Regions from separate parts of the Colwellia sp. 20A7 genome, predicted to be linked through region 2. Evidence: predicted binding sites of a transcription regulator. Region 2 holds the regulator's gene; each other region holds the start of a gene.
The links. Region 2 encodes MetJ, which represses methionine synthesis genes. Its sites were predicted from a motif close to TAGACGTCTAGACGTCTA; they were not measured.

Region 1 (7,720 bases), 1.7 Mb from region 2:
CTCGTCGCAAAGGTGTGTTAACCGCCAAATTTAACAAAAAGTTTGTTGTTCCACAAACAGATTTATATCAGGCAACAACTTAAAACTATCCCTTTAAGATTAATGCCATAAAGTGAGTAAGTAATGCGAGTAAAAAACTACGGTTATAGACTCAAATACTTACTTTAATACGCTAATTAATTGAATTATTCCTATTATTTTAATTAATTATTAACAAAAATACTGACATAAAAATACTGAAATAAAAAAGCTGCACGCTGATTAACAGGCTGCAGCTTTTTTGTTATAACGAATAGCAATTAAAGCACTCGTTATTTTAAGGTATTCTACTAGTTCAAAAGTCGCACAATGGGTACGACCATCGTTTATTTCGTTGTGACTACTCTGGCTCGTAGTCTAAATTAGCCGACAACCAACGCTCTGCTTGCTCTAATGTCATCCCTTTACGTGCCGCGTAATCAATAACCTGATCTTTCGCTAACTTCGCTACTGCAAAGTACTTAGATTCGGGATGAGAGAAGTATAAACCACTTACCGCTGCACCAGGCCACATGGCATAACTTGACGTGAGATCCATATCAATATTTTCTTTCACCTTAAGTAATTCCCAGATCAAACCTTTTTCGGTATGCTCTGGACATGCAGGATAGCCTGGCGCCGGACGAATACCTTGGTAACTCTCACGAATTAACGCATCGTTATCTAAATCTTCGTCTGGTGCAAATCCCCAGTATTCTTTACGTACTTTTTCATGTAAATATTCAGCGCTAGCTTCTGCCAATCTATCAGCAACCGCTTTAAGTAATATTGAATTATAAGCATCATGGTCTGCGTCAAAAACTTTAACTAAATCTTCAACACCAAAACCTGCTGAAACAGCAAAGGCACCTACATAATCTTCAATACCTGAATCATCTGGCGCAATATAATCGGCTAAACAGCGATTAAACTGCCCTGCTGGTTTTTTACTTTGTTGGCGTAGTTGATGAAGACGCATTAATTTTTCGCTACGGCTATCATCAGTATATAACTGAATATCATCTTGGTTAGTGTTCGCAGGGAACAAACCAAATACCGCTCTTGCACAAATCTTTTTATTGTTGATAACGTCATCAAGCATAGCGTTAGCATCGTTAAATAGTTTCGTTGCTTCCACGCCAATCACTTCATGTTTTAAAATAAGTGGGTATTTACCCGACATTTGCCATGTCATGAAAAATGGCGTCCAATCGATGTATTTTCTTACTTCATTTAAGTCAATATTATCAAGTACCGTTACGCCCAATTTATTTGGTTTTTTTGGCGTGTAGTCATCAAAGTTAATTTTAGTTGCATTCGCACGAGCATCTTCAAGACTTATTAAACTTGAACGAGGACCTTTTTTATAATGACGGGCACGTACACGTTCATATTCTTCTTGAGTACTCGCGAAGAACTTAGCTTTGTGTTCTTCAGATAATAAATTACTTACTACTGATACCGCACGTGAAGCATTAGAGACATAAACCACGGGTTCATCATATTGTGGCTCAATTTTAACGGCTGTATGTGCTTTTGAGGTAGTTGCTCCGCCAATTAATAATGGTAATTTCAAGCCGGTTCGTTTCATCTCTTTCGCAACGTAAACCATTTCATCAAGCGATGGTGTGATCAAACCTGATAAACCAATAATATCAACATTTTCTTCTTTGGCGACACGTAAAATATCATCACAAGACACCATTACGCCAAGGTCAATAATTTCATAGTTATTACATTGCAGTACTACGCCAACAATATTTTTACCTATGTCGTGCACATCGCCTTTTACGGTAGCAAGTAACACTTTACCATTAGTGCTTATTTCAGTTTTTCCTTCCTCAATGAAAGGGTTTAAATAAGCAACAGCTTGTTTCATTACACGTGCTGATTTTACGACTTGCGGTAAGAACATTTCACCAGCACCAAATAAATCACCAACTGTGTTCATGCCATCCATTAATGGCCCTTCAATCACATCAAGCGGTTTTTCAGAGGCTAAACGAGCTTCTTCAGTATCTTCAATAATATATTCATTAATCCCTTTAACTAACGCATGGGATAAACGTTCATTAATAGGTAATTCGCGCCAAGTTAAATCGGTTTTTGAGGCTTGTCCGCCAGCTTGACCATGAAACTCTTGCGCAATATCGAGTAAGCGCTCTGTTGCTCCATCATCCTTATTTTGAATGACATCCTCTACCGCTTGTTTTAAATTGGCAGGTAAATCCGAGTAAATAGCGAGTTGCCCTGCGTTAACAATCCCCATATCCATACCATTTTTAATGGCATAATATAAAAACACGGCATGGATAGCTTCACGAACAGGATTGTTTCCTCTAAAGGAAAAAGAAACGTTAGATACACCACCTGAGATCATCGCATAAGGTAGGTTTTTCTTAATATCATCAACCGCTTCAATAAAATCTACGGCATAGTTGTTATGTTCTTCAATACCTGTTGCAACCGCAAAGATATTCGGATCGAAAATAATATCTTCTGGCGGATAGCCAATTTCATCAACAAGCATGTGATAAGCACGGTGACAAATTTCATATTTACGTTTACGCGTATCAGCTTGACCTTCTTCATCAAAGGCCATGACAATAACGGCAGCACCATATCGACGTAGTAATTCGGCTTGATGACGGAAGTTTTCTTCGCCTTCTTTTAAGCTAATAGAGTTAACAATACCTTTACCTTGAATACACTTAAGACCCGCTTCAATAATGTCCCATTTAGAGGAGTCAATCATGATTGGCACTTTGGCAATATCAGGTTCGCCAGCAATTAGGTTTAAAAAACGCACCATTGCAGTTTTCGAGTCCAACATGCCTTCATCCATGTTGATATCAATAATTTGCGCGCCGTTTTCAACTTGTTGTAAAGCAACAGAAATAGCTTTATCGTAATCTTCTTCAACAATTAAACGCTTAAACATAGCTGAGCCAGTAACGTTAGTACGCTCACCAACGTTAACAAACAAGCTATCTTTATCAATAGTTAATGCTTCTAAGCCCGATAAACGACAGGCAATAGGACGAGCTTCAACCTTACGCGGCGTGATATTAGCAACAGAGTCTGCCATGCCTCTAATGTGTTCAGGCGTGGTGCCACAACAGCCACCAATAATGTTTAAAAAACCTGATGAAGCCCATTCTTCTACATGAGTATTCATGTCTTCAACAGTGAAGTCATATTCACCGAAGGCATTAGGTAATCCCGCATTAGGATGCGCAGAAACTGCAACGTCACAAATACGGCTTAACTCCGCCACATATTGACGTAATTCAACCGGGCCTAATGCACAGTTAAGGCCAAATGAAACAGGTTTAGCGTGACGAAGTGAGTTGTAAAAAGCTTCGGTCGTTTGGCCCGATAATGTACGGCCTGATGCATCGGTAATAGTACCTGAAATCATGACAGGTAAACGCTCACCAAGTTCGTCGAATACAGTTTCCACGGCAAAAATAGCCGCTTTAGCGTTAAGCGTATCGAAAATAGTTTCGATTAAAATGATATCACTGCCGCCTTCAATCAACGCGTGTGTTGATTCAATATAGGCATCTTTTAGCTCGTCAAAGCTAACGTTACGAAAAGCGGGATCATTTACGTCCGGAGAAATTGAACAAGTACGGTTCGTTGGCCCTAAAACTCCGGCAACAAAACGTGGACGTTCTGGATTCTTCTTCGTATATTCGTCAGCGGCTGCACGTGCTATTTGTGCGGCAACACGGTTAATTTCAGCACTGTACTCTTGCATGTCGTAATCAGCCATTGCAATCGTAGTAGCATTAAATGTATTCGTTTCAAGAATATCAGCACCGGCTTCAAGGTATTCAAGGTGAATGGCTTTAATAATGTCAGGCTGAGTAAGCACTAACATATCGTTATTGCCTTTAACATCCGTATGCCAATCAGCAAAGCGATCTGCTCTAAAATCTTGCTCTTCAAACTTATAGGCTTGGATCATTGTTCCCATAGCACCATCAAGAATAAGAATATTTTTAGCCAATTGCTGTTCGAATAAAGCGAATGAAGGATGTTTTTTCATGGTGTATCAGTTTCCTATGGGTAAATCTTTAAATCAAATGAATATATTTACAAAACTTAAATGACTGTATCTGGATGGATCGCTTTAATATTAGAAGCATCCAATTTATATGGTGTAATCTGATAAACATAATAATTCAGCCAATTAGTAAATAATAGACTACCATGGCTTCGCCAAGAACCAACCGGTGAATTGTTTTTGTTATCGTCTTTATAATAGTTTTTAGGTATCGCTGTGCCACTATCATTTGAGCTATCACGTAAAAACTCTTCATGTAAGGTAGAGGTATCATATTCAGGATGACCTGTTAAATAAACTTGTTGCTTATTTTTACTGGCTGCTAAATAAACGCCTCCCTCTTCAGATTCAGCTAGTACTTTTATTTGTGAAATACTTTCATAATCTGATTTATCAATGTAGCCATAACGAGAATGCGGTACATTAAAGTTCTCATCAAAACCACGGGTTAAAGGCTCTTTTTCATCAAGCGCTTTGTGATTAAATATTCCCGATAATTTATTTTTTCTTAAGTGACGATTTAAACCATAATAATGATAAAGCGCAGCATGTGCAGCCCAGCAAGAAAACATTGTTGAAGTAACATTTTTTTCAGCCCAGTCAAAGACTTCACATATTTTATCCCAAAAGGTAACTTGTGAATAATCAAGTAAAGCTAACGGGGCTCCGGTAATAATTAAACCATCATATTGCTTGTGTTTAATATCATCAAATAAATGATAAAAAGTATCTAAATGCTCTGTTGGCGTATTTTTAGATACATTAGCATTGATACGAATAAACTCTATATTGATTTGTAATGGAGTATTCGACAGCATGCGCAGTATTTGTACTTCTGTTTCAATTTTATTCGGCATTAAATTCAAAATAGCGACTTGCATTGGGCGTATTTCTTGAGAAATGGCCCTATGCTCAGACATAACAAAAATATTTTCTTTATCTAACACTGATAATGCAGGTAATTGATCTGGAATTTTAATTGGCATAACGCACCTATTACGAAGAAAAGCAAATAAAGCATAGAAAAAACTATAATTACAATACTACTTAGATTGCTAGATATGTCAACATCTAAACGTTTAGATGGCTAAATAGATTTAAAGCCTATGTGATGTTTTTTATTAGATTTCAGATAAAAAAAAACCTCAGCTAAAGTAGCAGAGGTTTTATATAGAAGAACTCACTCAAAGTTGATTGAATTTACAGAATACTATTACTCTTCTGTTATATCTAATACTTCAGGTTCAGCTTTCTTTGGATCAATATTTTTATTTAACAACAAATCTCTTAATTTGGCATCAACATCTTTTGCCATTTCTGGATTTTCTTCAAGGTATTTAGCAGCATTTGCTTTACCTTGTCCGATACGTTCGCCATTACAGCTATACCAAGCGCCGGCTTTTTCAACAAATCCATTTTTCACGCCTAAGTCAATTAATTCACCTAGGTTGTTAATACCCAGACCATAAAGAATTTGGAATTCAGCTTGTTTAAAAGGCGGTGCTATTTTATTTTTAACCACTTTAACACGTGTTTCATTACCAATAATTTCATCACCATTTTTAACCGCACCAATACGACGTATATCTAATCGAACTGAGGCATAAAACTTAAGTGCATTACCACCGGTTGTCGTTTCAGGAGATCCGAACATTACACCAATTTTCATACGTATTTGGTTAATGAAAATAAGCATAGTATTAGATTTTTTCAAATTACCCGTTAACTTACGCATAGCTTGGGATAACATACGCGCTTGTAGCCCCATATGAGAGTCACCCATATCACCTTCAATTTCAGCTTTAGGTGTAAGTGCAGCTACCGAGTCAACTACAATAACGTCGATAGCGCCAGAGCGAGTTAACATATCAACAATTTCAAGGGCTTGCTCACCAGTATCTGGTTGTGAAATTAGCAATTCGTTAATGTTAACGCCTAACTTTTCAGCATAAATAGGGTCAAGTGCATGCTCAGCATCAATAAAAGCACAAACTTTATTATTACGTTGCGCTTCAGCAATAACTTCTAGGGTTAATGTTGTTTTACCACTTGATTCAGGACCATAAACTTCAACAACTCTTCCCATAGGTAAACCACCAGCACCTAAGGCAATATCTAGACCTAACGAACCAGTTGAAATAGTTTCTACATCCATTGTAGTATTGTCGCCAAGCTTCATTATTGAACCTTTACCAAATTGTCTTTCGATTTGGCCTAAGGCTGCTGCTAATGCTTTTTCTTTATCGTCTTTCATAATTTACTCCGCTAATAACGTCTGGTACGTCGTTTTGATAATGTAAGTATACTGTATGGTCGTACAGTATCAAGTTTTTTTATAATTTATTTTATTTAAATTAAATTATAAAAAAACCTATACTTTTAAAGTATTGATATTAAATAGTAAAAACAACATCAATAACTTTTATCTTTTTACCTTGAAAAAGTTACTAATTTGATTTCATGCTATTTTCACAGTAGTTTTAGAACTAAGCTAAACCTATTTATTTTATAAAAATAATTAATAATTTTATTCGTTAAATATGGCATAATCCCTTTTCACCAACCTTATTTATTCTATGAGTTGCAGCATTTAAATGACCACAACAACGCAAGACCTTTCTTCACACACCCCTATGATGCGTCAATACCTAACGATAAAAGCAGAATTTCCTAATATTCTAATTTTTTATCGTATGGGTGATTTCTACGAATTATTTTTTGATGATGCAAAAAAAGCAGCTGACTTATTAGATATATCATTAACAGCACGAGGTAAAACAGGAGGAAATGCTATCCCAATGGCAGGTGTCCCTTATCATGCGGTAGAGAATTATTTAGCTAAATTAGTTCAACTTGGTGAATCTGTTGCCATATGTGAGCAAATTGGCGATCCAGCAACAAGTAAAGGCCCAGTAGAACGTAAAGTAGTAAGGATTATAACGCCAGGTACAGTGAGTGATGAGGCGCTGTTGTCAGATAGGCAAGACAATTTGATTGTAGCGATCACTGAAAACAACGCTAGATCAAAGAAGGCTTCTGATCCAAGTTTTGGTTTAGCATACTTAGACATGACTAGTGGCCGCTTTGTAATTACAGAGCCACAAACAAGTGAACAATTACAGGCAGAGTTACAACGCCTTTCTCCTGCTGAATTGCTCTACTCTGAAACCCTTTCATCAATGCAACATGTTGACCAATATAAAGGTTTGCGCCGACGTCCTGAATGGGAATTTGATCTTGAAACGTCGATGTCTTTACTTAATAAACAGTTTGGAACAAAAGAGCTAACAGGATTTGGTGTTGATGATAAGTTATTAGGCTTATCTGCTGCTGGTTGTTTATTTCAATATGTTAAAGATACACAGCGAACTGCACTCCCTCATATTCGCGCAATAATTTGTGAATCAGCGACTTCTGGTGTTGTACTTGATGCAGCAACAAGACGAAACCTAGAGCTAACACAAAACTTGCAAGGTGGTGTTGATAATACCTTAGCCGCTATATTAGATCGCTCAGCCACACCAATGGGCTCGCGCTTATTAAAACGTTGGTTACATTTTCCGTTGCGTGATTTAACTATTTTGTCTGATAGACAAAATGCCATTGAACAAATAATTTCAACCGACTTAC
Region 2 (7,720 bases):
AAGTTGCGGCTATTTTTCGTAGTGATGTTACCTTAATGATTTCACCGAAAGAAATTGAATTGTTAGGGGACTTATTCAAGGTAGACAAGCGTTTATTGCACTACGTACCTTTTGTGTTTAGTGATGATCAATTTATGCAAATCAACCCAAGCTATGAACAACGACAAGGGTTTATTTCTATCGGGAACTTTCGTCATCCACCTAATTGGGATTCAGTACTTTGGTTAAAACAGCAAATATGGCCGTTGATTCGCAAACAACTACCTAAGGCGGAACTTCATATATGTGGCGCTTATCCCCCGCCTAAAGCAACTGATTTACATGACGTTAAAACCGGTTTTTTGGTTAAAGGTTGGGTTGATGACGCGATAAAATCTATGCAATCAGCGAAGGTCTGTTTAGCGCCTTTACGCTTTGGTGCAGGTATTAAAGGTAAGTTAGCTGAAGCTATGTTGTGTTCAACGCCTTCAGTTACCACTAATATTGGTATTGAAGGAATGGAAACTCAGTTACCTTGGGCAGGAGAGGTTGCTAACGACGCACAAAGTATTGCTGACGCTGCGGTAAAACTTTATCAAGAAGCAAACGCTTGGCAATGTGCGAGTGAATTAGGTAAACAAAATGCGCAATTGTTGTTTGAGCAAGAACAGCATTTTTCAGCATTTTCAGCTTGCTTAACTAACTTGCTACAAAACTTAGAGCAACACCGACAACGCAACTTTATTGGTAGCATGCTTAATCATCATCATCACAAAAGCACTAAGTACATGTCTCAATGGATTGAAGAAAAGAATAGGCCTCAATAAACAAAGAAAAAAGCAACTATAAGCAACTATTAAGCAACTATAAGCAACTATAATGAAGCCGCTAATACGTTTGTTAAGCGTTGTGCGGCTTGTAGTAACCTTTGTGCTATAACTGGTTGATACTGAGTGAGATAATCAGGCGGTAAGGTTATTTTACCCTGAGGTTTTTGACATACGCTTTGGTTATCTTTATGGCAATAGTTAAAAGTCGACTTTGTTGTTATTTGAAAAGATTCGTCAGCCCATTGCCAAACTTGTTCTTTTTGCCAATTTGGTTGAGGGCTTTGGCTCCATTGACTTCTTAATGAGGTCAGCCATTTTGTTTCACTTTCTTTTCCCTTATATAAAATACAATGGTCCCAATAGCCATGCAGGTTATTGCATTTAGCTTCAGTATCAGCAAAAGCGATTTTGTTACCACCTAGATCATCCTTGAAACTAATATGTAAAGGTTGATGGATATCACCTAACCAATGCCCTAAAAATAATAAAGTTTGTGCTTGCTGCCATGTGTAAGGGCTTTGAGCCTGCGCTAATGTTTGTTGATGTTGTAAAATAGCTTGGGGTAGGCAATTTTGCTGACATTCGTTTGTATTAACTTTACTTTGTGAGCGAGGGACATTCATATAATGCCAAGCATTATAGTTTTTAAAGTCTTTTAAATGTCTAATTGTATCAGCCCAAGTACAAGCGCGAGCAAACGTTATGGTACTGTTGTCTTTTTGATTATTAAAATGATTGATGAGTTTTTTATGTTGATCAGGAATAGTACTGAGTAGGTCAGTTATTTTGTTTTGTTGCTTTTCTGGTAAATGTTCAAATGCTAATTGGCAAACAAGTTGATGACCAAGCTTACCTAAAGCAAAGCTTGGCTTACTGAATGAAATTGTAAGAATAATTACAGTTAATGCTAAATATTTGGTCATCATTAAGTATTCTTTTACTCAGCAAAGATTTGCATTTCACTGCCTATCTGTTTGCGCATATCCATTAATTTTATTGCTGTACTATGCTGTTTTTTATCTTCTTCTGTTTTAGGAATCCACTGTGGTACAGTTTCTGATTGTCCATTTTGATCAACGGCAACCATAATAACAATACAATTGGTCGTTAAGTGTCGGTTTAACGATTTAGGATCACAGGCATTTACCTCTAAGGCAATATGCATAGATGAATTACCTGTGTATATAACTTTAGCTTCTACTTCTACCAAGCTACCTACATGTATTGGTGAAATAAAGCGAATGCCACCGGCATAAGCAGTAACACAATAACGACCACTCCAACCTGCTGCACAAGCGTAGGCTGCTAAATCAATCCACTTCATTACCGCACCACCATGGACTTTACCGCCAAAATTTACATCCTGTGGCTCAGCTAAAAATCTTAAAGTTATATCGCGTTGTGGGCTATTCATTATTCTTCTCTAGTTTTATAAATTAAAGGAAAGTGCTATGAAGGCGATTTTATACTATTGAAAGGGATAATGAATAATTATTTGAGTTATAAATTTTCAGCTATAAATTTTTAAGCACAAATAAAAAAGCCTTTCTCGAAGAGAAAGGCTTGAAATGCTCGCATTATGGTCTTGTTAAACAAGCTTCTTATTCATTATGCTCAGAAGTATTTTTATTATTAATCAGTGCTTCTTTGTTTGCGCAGGTATTTTATAGCAAAGCATTTTCAACACTGCAACAACTTTAATAGAGCATAAACTCGACGATGAATTTCGTATAAAGCCTACCCCATGCCTATTGTGGATTAAGTAGTTGATTGTTAGGTGAATTGATAATGTCTAGCTAAATGTAACTAAATTGAAATATTTTTCATAAGATGAATGTTCGGCGTAAATGAATTGATTTGGCGCATAGATTCAAAATACCACGAGTGCTAGAATACGCGCATAATTTGCTTGTTAATCCTATTTCTGGAAGTTCAAGTAAGTAAATAATGAATAAATTAGAGGGTTTATTGGTGACTGAATTAAAAAATGATAATTATTTACGTGCGCTTTTAAAGCAGCCAGTAGATTACACACCTGTTTGGATGATGAGACAAGCAGGACGTTATTTACCTGAATATAGAGCAGTACGCAAAGATGCTGGCGATTTTATGTCAGTTTGTCGTGATGCTGACTTAGCTTGTGAAGTTACTATTCAGCCGTTGCGTCGTTTTCCGCTTGATGCAGCTATTTTATTCAGCGACATATTAACAATTCCTGATGCTATGGGGTTGGGCTTATATTTCGAAACGGGCGAAGGTCCTAAATTTGAACGTCCTATTACGTGTAAGGCCGATGTTGAAAAAATTGGCATTCCTGATCCTGAAGGCGAATTGCAATACGTAATGAACGCTGTTCGTACTATTAAAAAAGAACTTAATGGTAGCGTGCCGTTGATTGGTTTTTCAGGTAGTCCGTGGACGTTGGCAACTTACATGATTGAAGGTAGCAGTTCAAAAGCTTTTACTAAAATCAAAAAAATGATGTTTTCTGATCCACAAACACTTCATTTATTACTTGATAAGCTAGCTGACTCTGTAATTTCATACTTGAATGCACAAATTGCTGCTGGTGCGCAATCAGTGATGGTGTTTGATACCTGGGGCGGCGTATTGTCACCACGTGATTACAAAGAATTTTCATTGCAATATATGCATAAAATCGTTGACGGTTTAACGCGTTATAATGATGGTCGCCAAGTGCCAGTAACTTTATTTACTAAAAATGGCGGCATGTGGTTAGAAGATATTGCTGCCACAGGCTGTGATGCTGTAGGACTTGATTGGACTATTGATATAGAAAACGCTAAAGCACGTGTTGGCGATAAAGTTGCGTTGCAAGGCAATATGGACCCTTCTATGTTGTATGCACCATTACCGCGTATAGAACAGGAAGTATCTAAAATATTAGCCGGTTTTGGTGAAGGTGGTACAGGGCATGTATTTAACTTAGGCCATGGTATTCACCCTGATGTGAATCCAGATCATGCAGGACACTTTATTGAGTCAGTGCATCGTTTAAGTAAGCCATATCACGGGTAAATTATCTTGTAGCAAATCTTGTAGCTATATTATTGGCTAAATCTGATATTAAAAACAAAAAAAGTAGCAAACTCTATAGAGGTTGCTACTTTTTTTATTTGAGGTTAGTTATTTTAAGCTATTGATAAAGTCGGACTTAAACCAATTCGTCATCATCTATTTCATAAGCACTAAAATCAGTAATCCCTTTTTCTTCTAAAATACGGCGAACACTAGCAGGTAACTTTTCATCATTATCTTTAGCGAGATCTTCATCATCTGGTAAAGGTTGGCCGGTAAACGCATGTAAGAATGCTTCGCACAATAATTCGCTATTAGTTGCATGGCGTAAATTATTTACTTGGCGCCTAGTTCGTTCGTCAGTTAATACTTTTAAGACACGCAAAGGAATTGAGACAGTAATTTTTTTTACTTGCTCACTCTTTTTACCATGTTCGGCATAGGGATTAATATACTCGTCATTCCACTCAGCCATGTAAATTCCTCTGTAGCTATTAATGTAAATGGTTAATTATTATTTTTATATGATTATAAAAACTCATTTAAAGGTATTATTTAATTAAAGTTGAATTAAATATCAATTAAGCTTCATTGGAACAGAGAAGCATATACTTATTTCTTCTTAATCATGCAATTCTACTGGTTGCAGAAATCCAGTCAAGTAGAAGTTTAGATGTCTAAAAATTCTTGACCTAAATAGTCAAAACCTTTAGAGTTATAGACGTCCAAACATCCAAAATATTAAATATATAAGTTTGTGGTGTTAGTTAATGAAAATAAGGAATAAAAATGTCGAATACTAAAATGAAAAGCATTACTACTTCGGCAGTTCAGGCGGGTATTAACACTGATAAACAACATGGTGCGGTTGTCGCTCCTATTCATTTATCTAGCACTTATTCATTAAAGAGCTTTAATGAAAAACGTGAATTTGATTATTCTCGAACAGGTAATCCGACCCGAGCAACTTTCGCTAAAACGATTGCTAAATTAGAGCAAGGCCAAGTTGGTATTGCTACAAGCACCGGTATGTCGTCAGTATTATTGATTTGTCAGTTACTATCCGTTGATGATCTCGTTGTTATTCCTCATGACTGTTATGGGGGAAGCTTTCGCTTATTTACCCATTTAGCCAAACGTGGTCAATTCAAACTCATTGTTGTTGATCAAAATAACAAACCGGCACTAGCCGAAGCATTAGCACAAAAACCTAAATTAGTGTTAATTGAAAGCCCGAGTAATCCGCTATTACGGTTAGTTGATATTGAAGAAGTAGCTAACGCTAGTCATGAAGTAGGTGCCTTAGTTGCTGTAGATAACACCTTCTTATCTCCTGCTTTACAACAACCATTAACATTGGGTGCAGACATCGTTTTTCACTCTACCACTAAATATATCAACGGACACAGCGATGTTGTGGGTGGTGTTTTAGTGACTAAAGAGCAGGCTTTAGGTGATGAGTTAGCTTGGTGGGCAAATTGTATTGGTATTACTGGCAGTGCATTTGATAGTTTTCTGGCGGTACGAGGCCTGAAAACCTTACCAATTCGTATGAAACAACATCAAGAAAATGCAGAGCAAGTTGCTGCGTTTCTAAAAAATCATCCTGCGATAGAGTCGGTTTATTATCCAGGCTTTGAAGACCATCCAGGACATGAAATTGCTAAAAAGCAACAAGCAGGCTTTGGCGCTATGCTAAGTTTTGATGTTAAAGGTGGCGTTGAGTCGGTGAAAAGGTTATTTGCTAATTTAGAGCTGTTTACTTTAGCGCAATCACTAGGTGGAGTAGAAAGTTTAATTTGTCATCCGCCAACAATGACTCATGCTGGTATGGCCGAAACAGCAAGACTAGCGGCTGGCATTACAGACTCTTTAGTGAGAGTTTCAGTCGGTATTGAAGATATTAATGATATTTTGGCCGATTTAGCGCATGGGTTAGAACAAAGCCAAACGCGTTAATAAACAATAATTTTGCAGAAGAATAAATGACAGAATCACAAAGACCTCAAAATAAATTAGCTAAACATGCGGTTAACGTGCATAAGTTTGGTGGTAGCTCTTTAGCTAATGCGCAGTGCATAGAGCGCGTTGTTGATATTATCCGACAAAATTGCCAACTCAATGACATTGTTGTTGTTTCTGCTAACGGTAAAACCACCGATAGTTTGTTTGCCATATTAGCGCAAACAGAAAGCTCTGACCTAACAGCAGCGTTGAGCGAATTAGAGCAACAACAACTTTTACTTATCAATGCATTGTTAAACGAGAAAAGTTCAAAGCAACTAACACCGCTATTATCTACCGATATAGTTCAGCTAAGAACGTGGTTGTCGAATGATATCATTCAGCACAGAAATGATATTTTAGCTTACGGTGAATTGTGGTCTGCACGTTTATTATCAGCTTTATTAAATGAAAAAATTTGCCCAAGTAACTCGGTTGATGCCCGTGATTTTCTCGTGATAGACAACGAACAAAATTGTGTGGTTGATCATGCCTTAAGTAGTGCACAATTTAAAACTCGATTGCAGTTTGGAAAATTAGCTGTAATTACAGGGTATATTAGCCGTGATAGTCGCGGTAAAACTTGCACGCTAGGCCGTAATGGTAGTGACTATTCAGCAACTATTGTTGCGTCTTTAGTCGGCGCTAATAATGTAACCTTATGGACCGATGTCGATGGTATTTATAGCGCCGACCCACGCGTTGTACCTAATGCGAGAAAACTACATCGTTTACCTAATGGTGTGGCAAAAGAGCTAGGACGTTTAGGTAATCCTGTTTTACATGCCAAAACGTTAATGCCATTGGTTAATGAAAATTTATCTCACCACTGTCACTTACATGTAGCAAGCAGTTTTGATTCACAAGTTGCCGGTACAGAAATAGGTACTTTTGGCAATATTGCAAAACAAGAGCTCTCAGTTACCTATTTGAATGATCTGATATTAGCGAAATCAGCAAGCTTTATTGCTGATTTGGCCGATGACGTAGCGGGGAGCTCAAGAGCTAGTTTATTTAAAAAAGCGTTAGTTGAATTTTCGCCTATTTGTTCTGATGGCGAGCAAGGCTTTATTGTTATCAATCAATATCAGCAAAAAGCGTTAAGCCAATGGTTAGCCAGTCACGACGTCGAAGTTACTTTTATTCCTACTGCTATTATTGCAACGGTTGGACATAACGTTGCACAACGCGGCGATATTAAAGCGCGCTTTAAACGATCTTTAAAGAGTGCTCAGCCTCTATTTTTAGTGAGCAGTAAAAATAATCATAGTGTTATTGCCGTATTGGCCGAGCCTTGTAGCACAGAATTATTGAATAAAGTTCATCACGATATGACTAAAGATTCTCGCCATATAGGGTTGGTTATTGCGGGTTTAGGTAATATTGGTGAGCGTTTCCTTGAGCTATTACCTGCACAGTTAAATAGAATATATGCCTTAGAAAATACTCACCTTGTCGGATTATTATCGTCGAAAAAAGCCTTAATCAATAACGATGGCATTGACGTGAATCAAGCATTGTCATTATTTAAGCAAGAAGCTAAACCGTATAACAACGACGAATTACTGGCCTGGTTAAGTAATCATCCTTATGACGAATTAATTGTGGTAGATATTACGCCAAGCGAAGATTTTAGTTTGCTTTATCAAGACTTTTTTACGCGCGGTATTCACGTTATTGGTGCGAATAAGTGGGCAGCTTCATCAGGTACTGAGCACTACAATACGTTGGTCAATACCGCCGATAAGAATAACAGCCTGTGGTTAGGTAATACTACCGTTGGGGCTGGATTACCTATCAATTATGCTATTGCAGATTTAAATAACAGCGGCGATACTATTACAGCAATTGCCGGTATTTTTTCGGGT
Region 3 (7,720 bases), 1.8 Mb from region 2:
TTTTAAACGAAAGTTTGCACTACATATGTTAAATAATACTTTATCTACATTCATGTTAGTAAAGTATTCGCATTATTTTTTACGGATGTTCTCTTCAATAGCGTCCATTAGCTTACCACTAATATTGATAGGGTAGGCCGCTTCTATTTCACGTATACATGTTGGGCTAGTAACATTAATTTCAGTAACCTTATCACCGATAACGTCTAGGCCAACAAAGAATAAACCACGTTTTTTAAGCGCTGGCGCAATAGTGTCTGCAATTAGTTTATCGCTAGGACTTAAAGGTCGTGCAACACCACGGCCGCCGGCGGCTAAATTACCGCGAGTTTCACCTTGTGCAGGAATACGAGCCAAGCAATAAGGCATTGGTTCACCGTTAACAATAAGAATACGTTTATCACCATCAACAATCTCAGGCATATATTCTTGTACCATTGCGTACTGTTGCCCATGGTTAGTTAAGGTTTCTATAATTACACCAATATTGGCATCATCTTCTTTTATACGAAAAATAGAAGATCCACCCATGCCGTCTAGTGGTTTAATAATAATGTCTTTTAATTCTTGATGAAAAGCGCGAATTTGAACATCATTTCTGGTAACCAAAGTGCGCGGAGTTAGATCTGCAAACCAAGCAGTAAATAATTTTTCATTACAGTCGCGTAAACTTTGTGGTTTATTGACTATCAGTGTGCCTTCTACTTCAGCACGCTCAAGTATATAAGTAGCATAAATAAACTCGGTATCAAAAGGAGGATCTTTTCTCATCAAAATAGCGTCAAGATCGCTTAATGGAACATCTTGTTGGTCGCTTAGTTCATACCAATGATTAGCGTCATCAAATACTTTGATTTTCTGAGTATTTGCGCGAGCTTGACCTCGATCTAGATATAAATCTTTCATTTCCATGTAGTAAATTTCATAGCCACGCTTTTGTGCTTCTAGCATCATCGCCATAGAAGAGTCTTTAGCTACTTTAACTTCACTGATAGGATCCATTACGATACCGAGCTTTATGGTTTTAGGTTGTGCTATTGTCATTTTATATCCTATCTTTATATTATTTAGTTAAGTAACTTGGTAATGATTTATGCTAAATCACCAAAACGACATTGTAATGCCGTTATTGCGGTAAGTGCCGCAGTTTCTGTTCTTAAAACTCTAGGACCAAGTAATATGTCTTGAAAATCAGCTTCATTTGCTTTGCTAATTTCATCATCACTTAATCCACCTTCTGGACCTATTAGTAACCTAACCTGAAGCGCACTTTCTGTGCTATCAACGGGTAATGTCATAATAGAATGTTTAGCCTTAGGGTGTAAGTTTAATTTAAGCGAGTTGGTTTCTTGTGCTAACCAGTCTTCTAAATACATAGGCTCTGCAACTTCTGGCACTATGCAGCGACCACTTTGCTCACAAGCGCTAATGACTATTTTTTGCCATTGGTCATGTTTTTTTGCTAAACGTTCACCTGATAACTTTACACCGCAACGCTCAGTAAACAATGGTGTTATTTTATTAACACCAAGTTCTACAGACTTTTGTAACGTGTAGTCCATACGATCACCACGAGAAATACCTTGCCCTAAATGTATATTTACAGGAGATTCATTTGCTATTACTTCCTGTTTGATAATTTCAGCACTCGCTTCTTTCTTTTTTACATCGACTAATTTAGCTGTATATTGCACAGGCTCTTTACCATTAAACAGGGCAACAGTATCGCCTTCTGATAAACGTAACACTCTGACAATATGACCGAAGGCATCATCAGATAATTTCACTGTGTCATTTAAAGTTAGCTCACTATCTTGGTAAATACGTGTTTTAGGCATGCTCGTTGATACTAATTAATGTATGGGGTTATATAGTTAAAAGATAAGGGCATAAATGATAAAAACAATACAACCTATGAACTATTTAGTACTGTATTTATTTTAACTAACCTGAGATCTGGATAAGGTGCGGCATTTTAAGCACTCATAATGGACTGTTCCCTATCCGATAACTTAATACACGGCTTTTGTCTTTTTAAACAATAAGCAACTATTCCTGAAATTACATTAAGCATAAAACCTGTTTCACTACGATGGCGGCTGTGCTCTATTTGAGATATGTTTTTAAGTTGATCATTCACTGTCTCTATTATGTATCTCTTTGATAGCATTGCCCGATCAAAGGCTGATATTACTTTAGCTTTCATATTTTTTCGCACGGTCGTCACTAAGTCAATATCTGATTCCTTTAATGTCTGGCTCAAGTTTTTTCCAATGTATCCCTTATCTGCATATAGCTTACCAGTAAGATTTTTACATAAGTCAGGTATTGGAGTTCGGTCATTTGTATTGCCCGGCGTAATATTCAAAGCAAGGATTTCACCTTTATGATTAATCAATAGATGAAGCTTAAAGCCGAAAAACCAGCCCATTGTTCCTTTTCCTCGCTTAGCCGTATCTGCAAATACACGGTTACGTGGAATACGGATATTGTGACATACCTTTAGGCTTGTAGAATCTACAAATGCAATTCCTGTTGGCTCACCTTTCACCGTTTGAAAGTAAGCACACATTGGTACAATAAGATCTGACATTGTATTGATGAAACGAGTGTAGCTGAGCAGCTCTGGGAAATCATCAGTCCAGTATCGTTGGACTAAACCAATATAGAAGTTTTTGAAATCTCTATGATTTGACTGATGAAATGCAATCATAATGCTCATTCGCTCGCTGGTAGACATTTTCGAACTACGTCTACGCTTGCGAGTACCGTCTGATAGCAATTGTGCTTCCCATTTAGGTGAAAATTGATGACAAAAATCATCGACATCACAAAATATTTCCACTAAATTATCCATCTGCCCACCTTATTTGCTTTCAAATCGTTTCTTGGTCGAAAGATCTGATCGCTAGGTGGGTATTTAGTTCAATTTTTTATCTTCTTATCCAGAATTGAGGTTAAATAAGCTTTTGTGTAAGTAAAAGCAAAAAACCAGCACTGCTTATACACAAGTGCTGGTTTTATTATTTTGTTTCAGTGTTTAATGAATAAAGCTTTTTAACTAGATTCCAGCTGATTTTCTCAAATCATCAGCTTTGTCTGTTTTTTCCCAACTAAAAGCAGTAAAGGTATCATCACCAACTGTCATTTCAAAAGGTTCTCGGCCAAAGTGACCATACGCAGCTGTTTGTTGATACATAGGGTGTAATAAATCTAACATTTTAGTGATACCGTAAGGGCGTAAGTCAAAATGTTCGCGAACAAGTTCAACTAAACGTTCTTCACTTATTTTACCTGTACCAAATGTATCAATAGAAATTGATGTAGGCTCAGCAACACCAATAGCATACGATATTTGAATTTCACAACGATCGGCTAAACCTGCAGCAACAATATTTTTAGCAACATAACGACCAGCATAGGCTGCACTACGATCAACTTTTGATGGATCTTTACCAGAGAAAGCCCCACCACCATGACGAGCCATGCCGCCATAAGTATCAACAATAATTTTTCTACCTGTTAAGCCACAATCGCCTACTGGACCACCAATAACAAAACGACCCGTTGGATTGATATGATATTTAGTATCTTTAGTTAACAATTCAGCAGGAAGTACATGCTTAATAATGTTCTCCATTACCGCATCAACTAAATCTTCTTGTTTAATATCTGGATTATGCTGAGTTGAAAGAACAACAGTATCAATTGCAACTGGCTTATTGTCTTCATAGATAAACGTTACTTGTGATTTAGCATCAGGGCGTAACCATGGAAGAATACCAGACTTACGTGCTTCAGCTTGACGCTCAACCAAACGGTGAGAGTAATAGAGTGGTGCAGGCATTAACGTTTCAGTTTCATTAGTCGCATAACCAAACATTAAACCTTGATCGCCAGCACCTTGATCTTCAGGTTTGCTGCGATCAACACCTTGCGCTATTTCTGGTGACTGCTGACCAATTAAATTCATAATGCCGCATGTTTCACCGTCAAAGCCAACATCTGAAGATGTATAACCAATGCTACTAATAACATTACGCGTAATAGTTTCTAAATCAACCCATGCGTTAGTGCTTACTTCACCTGAAATAATAGCAACGCCGGTTTTAACCATTGTTTCACACGCAACACGTGCAAATTTATCTTTAGCAATAATAGCATCTAAAACCGCATCAGAAATTTGATCGGCAATTTTATCTGGGTGTCCTTCAGACACAGACTCAGAAGTAAAAAAGTGTGTAGACATAAAACCTCAACAGTTTAAATCTTTTAATCTATGTCGCTTAATAAATAGGTATTTAGAAAGTAGATGAAAAGATGAAAATTAACATTAATACAATATATAAATGCAGTTTACTATCATAGGAATCACATTTCTATCTTTTTTACGCCTAGACGTCTAAATGGCTTTAATTTTTAAGTCGGAAATCATTACATCTATAATAAGAAAAACAAAAAACATTCATTTTACAGCAGCTTATACCGATATATAACGGCTTTAAGTGCTTTTCATTAAATTTAGGTTTTGTTGAAGCTGGGGAAATAAATCAGAGGTGGGGAACTCGGTTGAGTAATAGTTAGTTAATCAACAGCCGTTGAGGGTATTTCTATAAAAGTAAATAAAAGGGCGCCACTACAATTGGCGCCCAGCTAATTTAACCTTTCCTTTTTCTCGGTTTTACTACTTCAGTAGTATTCGATTCTTTTTTCAATTTACGTTTTTCTTTCAACGTTAATACGGGCTTTTTCTTATCATTCTTAGACATATTGTTACCTAATAATAAATTACAGATTAATTACGTATGTTTTTGCAAAAAAACTAAAAATTATAGAAAATAAATCAAATAAAATACCCTCCTTAGATAGTTATAATGAGTTAGCTAATTACTTTATGAAATAATACCAATCTCACTAACTATGTGATCATTTCTACTTGCTAAAATCACCAACTACATCGTTATTTATTTAATAATTAGAACAACTAGTTATTGAAATTAATGCCTTGTATTTGGCAATTTTTTCTACGTATAAATTTGTTCACTTAATTAATGAAACTGGTATAAATAAATCTATAAAAGATGGATACAATTAAGCCTACTTTGTTAAGCGAACTTAAAAGGAGCTATCAAATAGATATAATGTGTTTGGTTTTTATTTTGAAATACAGACGAGCGTAGAGGTACGCTCGTTTAAACGGGGAATTTTAGGGCAAAGCTCCCTAAAAATAAAATATAATAAGGTATTGATATAGGTGTTTTCATAGGCCCAATATAGCAGCTTAAATAATAACTGCAAGCCTATTTGAACACGTTTAATAAAAGGTAATATTTAACGATCATGTACATTCAATCTATAAATAATTAAAGGAAATAATAAAAGTAAGAGTTAGGGTTTTATATTACAAATAACCATTCATTTTGTCAGGGGTGATTAGGTTATCTACTTATAAGTATCTCTATAAGTACCTTTATGAGTATAAGGAGAAAATTTCTACCTAGGTAACGGAGTTGACCATACTATTGAACATCGTACAGTTTTTTAAAGATAGCGCGAAAGTTTATCGTTTGTATAGCTATATGGTAATAGGTAACTAAAGGAGGTTCTTCCAGGGTGCCGCAGTAAATCGGTGTCTGAATGTCGTGTGCTTTTCTAGAGACAGCGCGGAAGTTTATCGTTTGTATAGCTATATGGTAATTGTTAATTAAAAGAGGTTCTTCCTGGGGGCGCAGTAAAGCGGTCTCTTAACATCGTGTGCTTTTCTAGAGATAGCGCGGAAGTTTGTTTTGATTACCTATTACAAAGAGGTTCTTCCAGGGTGCCGCAGTAAACCGTAGTCCTGAACACCGTGTGTTCAGGGCGGAAGTATCATTTCAACCGTAGGCTTCCCGATACGAGCCGGGCTTGCACAATAGCTGAAAATCAACTCCCTAAGGTAAAACTTATCGGCTCAGGGACATAGTCACTTACAAACACCCCAGAAGAATCATTATTATAACTGAAATTTAATGAGTGATAAGCTTTTTTTAATAAGTGTTGTTTGTTTGCTTAATATTTAACTACTTACTAACTGTTTATAAAACCTCATTAATAGGTATGCTTAATGATAAAGTGTAAATTACAAAGCATATTGATTGTTTAAACTACAGTATCTACAGGGTTTGTATCATTGTTGAGCACTTAAACAAATAATTGAACTTTTTGATAAATAACAGTTGACCCAGTAAAAGAAATCTATACAATGCGCTCCAGTTCCAAGGGGTTCAGGTAAAACGAATCATCAACGGACTGTTTTAATAAGTTATCTACTTTCATTTAATGATAAATAGTTAATTTAACGTTTTAAAATGAAGTGTTTAAGAGTTTACAAAAACTTTTAAAAAAATCAAAATAAAACGTTGACATTAAAACTCGGAAGCGTATGATACGCATCCTGCTTCGGGGCAACAGCAACGAGCAACACGAATTAAGTTAAGTTCTTAAATCGTTAGGTGAAGAGCGAATGCGACTCTCATCTATATCGACTAACCTAGTTACTCGATATCTTCTTTAACAATTAGTTATCATGCAATTTGTGTGAATACTCACATTAACTTGTTTTTACATAGTTCTTCTTTCTTAGGAAAGTGGAACAAAAAAACGCTTAATGAATGATGTTCATGCAAATAAATATAGTTACTTATTTCTAGCGAGATAGGTGCGACTATGTAATGCGATATCAACTTCGGTTGGTATCACGACAGAATTCATTGAGCAGTAACACATCACTTTTACTTAGGTAGAATGGTGAGGTTACACAAACGATTTTTAATTGAAGAGTTTGATCATGGCTCAGATTGAACGCTGGCGGCAGGCTTAACACATGCAAGTCGAGCGGTAACAGAGATAGCTTGCTATCTGCTGACGAGCGGCGGACGGGTGAGTAATGCTTGGGAATATGCCTTATGGTGGGGGACAACAGTTGGAAACGACTGCTAATACCGCATAACGTCTACGGACCAAAGGGGGGGATCTTCGGACCTCTCGCCATTTGATTAGCCCAAGTGAGATTAGCTAGTTGGTAAGGTAAAGGCTTACCAAGGCGACGATCTCTAGCTGGTTTGAGAGGATGATCAGCCACACTGGGACTGAGACACGGCCCAGACTCCTACGGGAGGCAGCAGTGGGGAATATTGCACAATGGGCGAAAGCCTGATGCAGCCATGCCGCGTGTGTGAAGAAGGCCTTCGGGTTGTAAAGCACTTTCAGTTGTGAGGAAAGGATGTTTGTTAATAGCAAGCATCTGTGACGTTAACAACAGAAGAAGCACCGGCTAACTTCGTGCCAGCAGCCGCGGTAATACGAGGGGTGCAAGCGTTAATCGGAATTACTGGGCGTAAAGCGTTCGTAGGCGGTTATTAAGCAAGATGTGAAAGCCCAGGGCTCAACCTTGGAACTGCATTTTGAACTGGTAGACTAGAGTACTGTAGAGGGTGGTGGAATTTCCAGTGTAGCGGTGAAATGCGTAGAGATTGGAAGGAACATCAGTGGCGAAGGCGGCCACCTGGACAGATACTGACGCTGAGGAACGAAAGCGTGGGGAGCGAACAGGATTAGATACCCTGGTAGTCCACGCCGTAAACGATGTCAACTAGCCGTTTGTGCCTTGAGGCGTGAGTGGCGCAGCTAACGCACTAAGTTGACCGCCTGGGGAGTACGGCCGCAAGGTTAAAACTCAAAT

Region 1: a site for MetJ is predicted at 5,163-5,180, ahead of GQS55_RS05370 (homoserine O-succinyltransferase). Genes of this name have one in related genera too.
Region 3: a site for MetJ is predicted at 4,388-4,405, ahead of metK (methionine adenosyltransferase). Genes of this name have one in related genera too.

Annotation. Positions count from the first base shown of each region.
Region 1 is NZ_CP047130.1:1,220,865-1,228,584, reverse strand. It holds gene hpf (ribosome hibernation-promoting factor, HPF/YfiA family) at 1-83, shown strand, start outside; gene metH (methionine synthase) at 380-4,072, opposite strand; gene GQS55_RS05370 (homoserine O-succinyltransferase) at 4,129-5,076, opposite strand; gene recA (recombinase RecA) at 5,304-6,344, opposite strand; gene mutS (DNA mismatch repair protein MutS) at 6,685-7,720, shown strand, end outside.
Region 2 is NZ_CP047130.1:4,121,506-4,129,225, reverse strand. It holds gene GQS55_RS17760 (glycosyltransferase) at 1-806, shown strand, start outside; gene GQS55_RS17755 (S1/P1 nuclease) at 854-1,735, opposite strand; gene GQS55_RS17750 (acyl-CoA thioesterase) at 1,747-2,223, opposite strand; gene hemE (uroporphyrinogen decarboxylase) at 2,781-3,848, shown strand; gene metJ (met regulon transcriptional regulator MetJ) at 3,985-4,323, opposite strand; gene metB (cystathionine gamma-synthase) at 4,638-5,807, shown strand; gene metL (bifunctional aspartate kinase/homoserine dehydrogenase II) at 5,834-7,720, shown strand, end outside.
Region 3 is NZ_CP047130.1:1,337,814-1,345,533, forward strand. It holds gene gshB (glutathione synthase) at 73-1,044, opposite strand; gene rsmE (16S rRNA (uracil(1498)-N(3))-methyltransferase) at 1,092-1,838, opposite strand; gene GQS55_RS05780 (IS982 family transposase) at 1,976-2,857, opposite strand; gene metK (methionine adenosyltransferase) at 3,062-4,249, opposite strand; RNA gene ssrS (6S RNA) at 5,807-5,987, opposite strand; rRNA gene GQS55_RS05795 (16S ribosomal RNA) at 6,809-7,720, shown strand, end outside.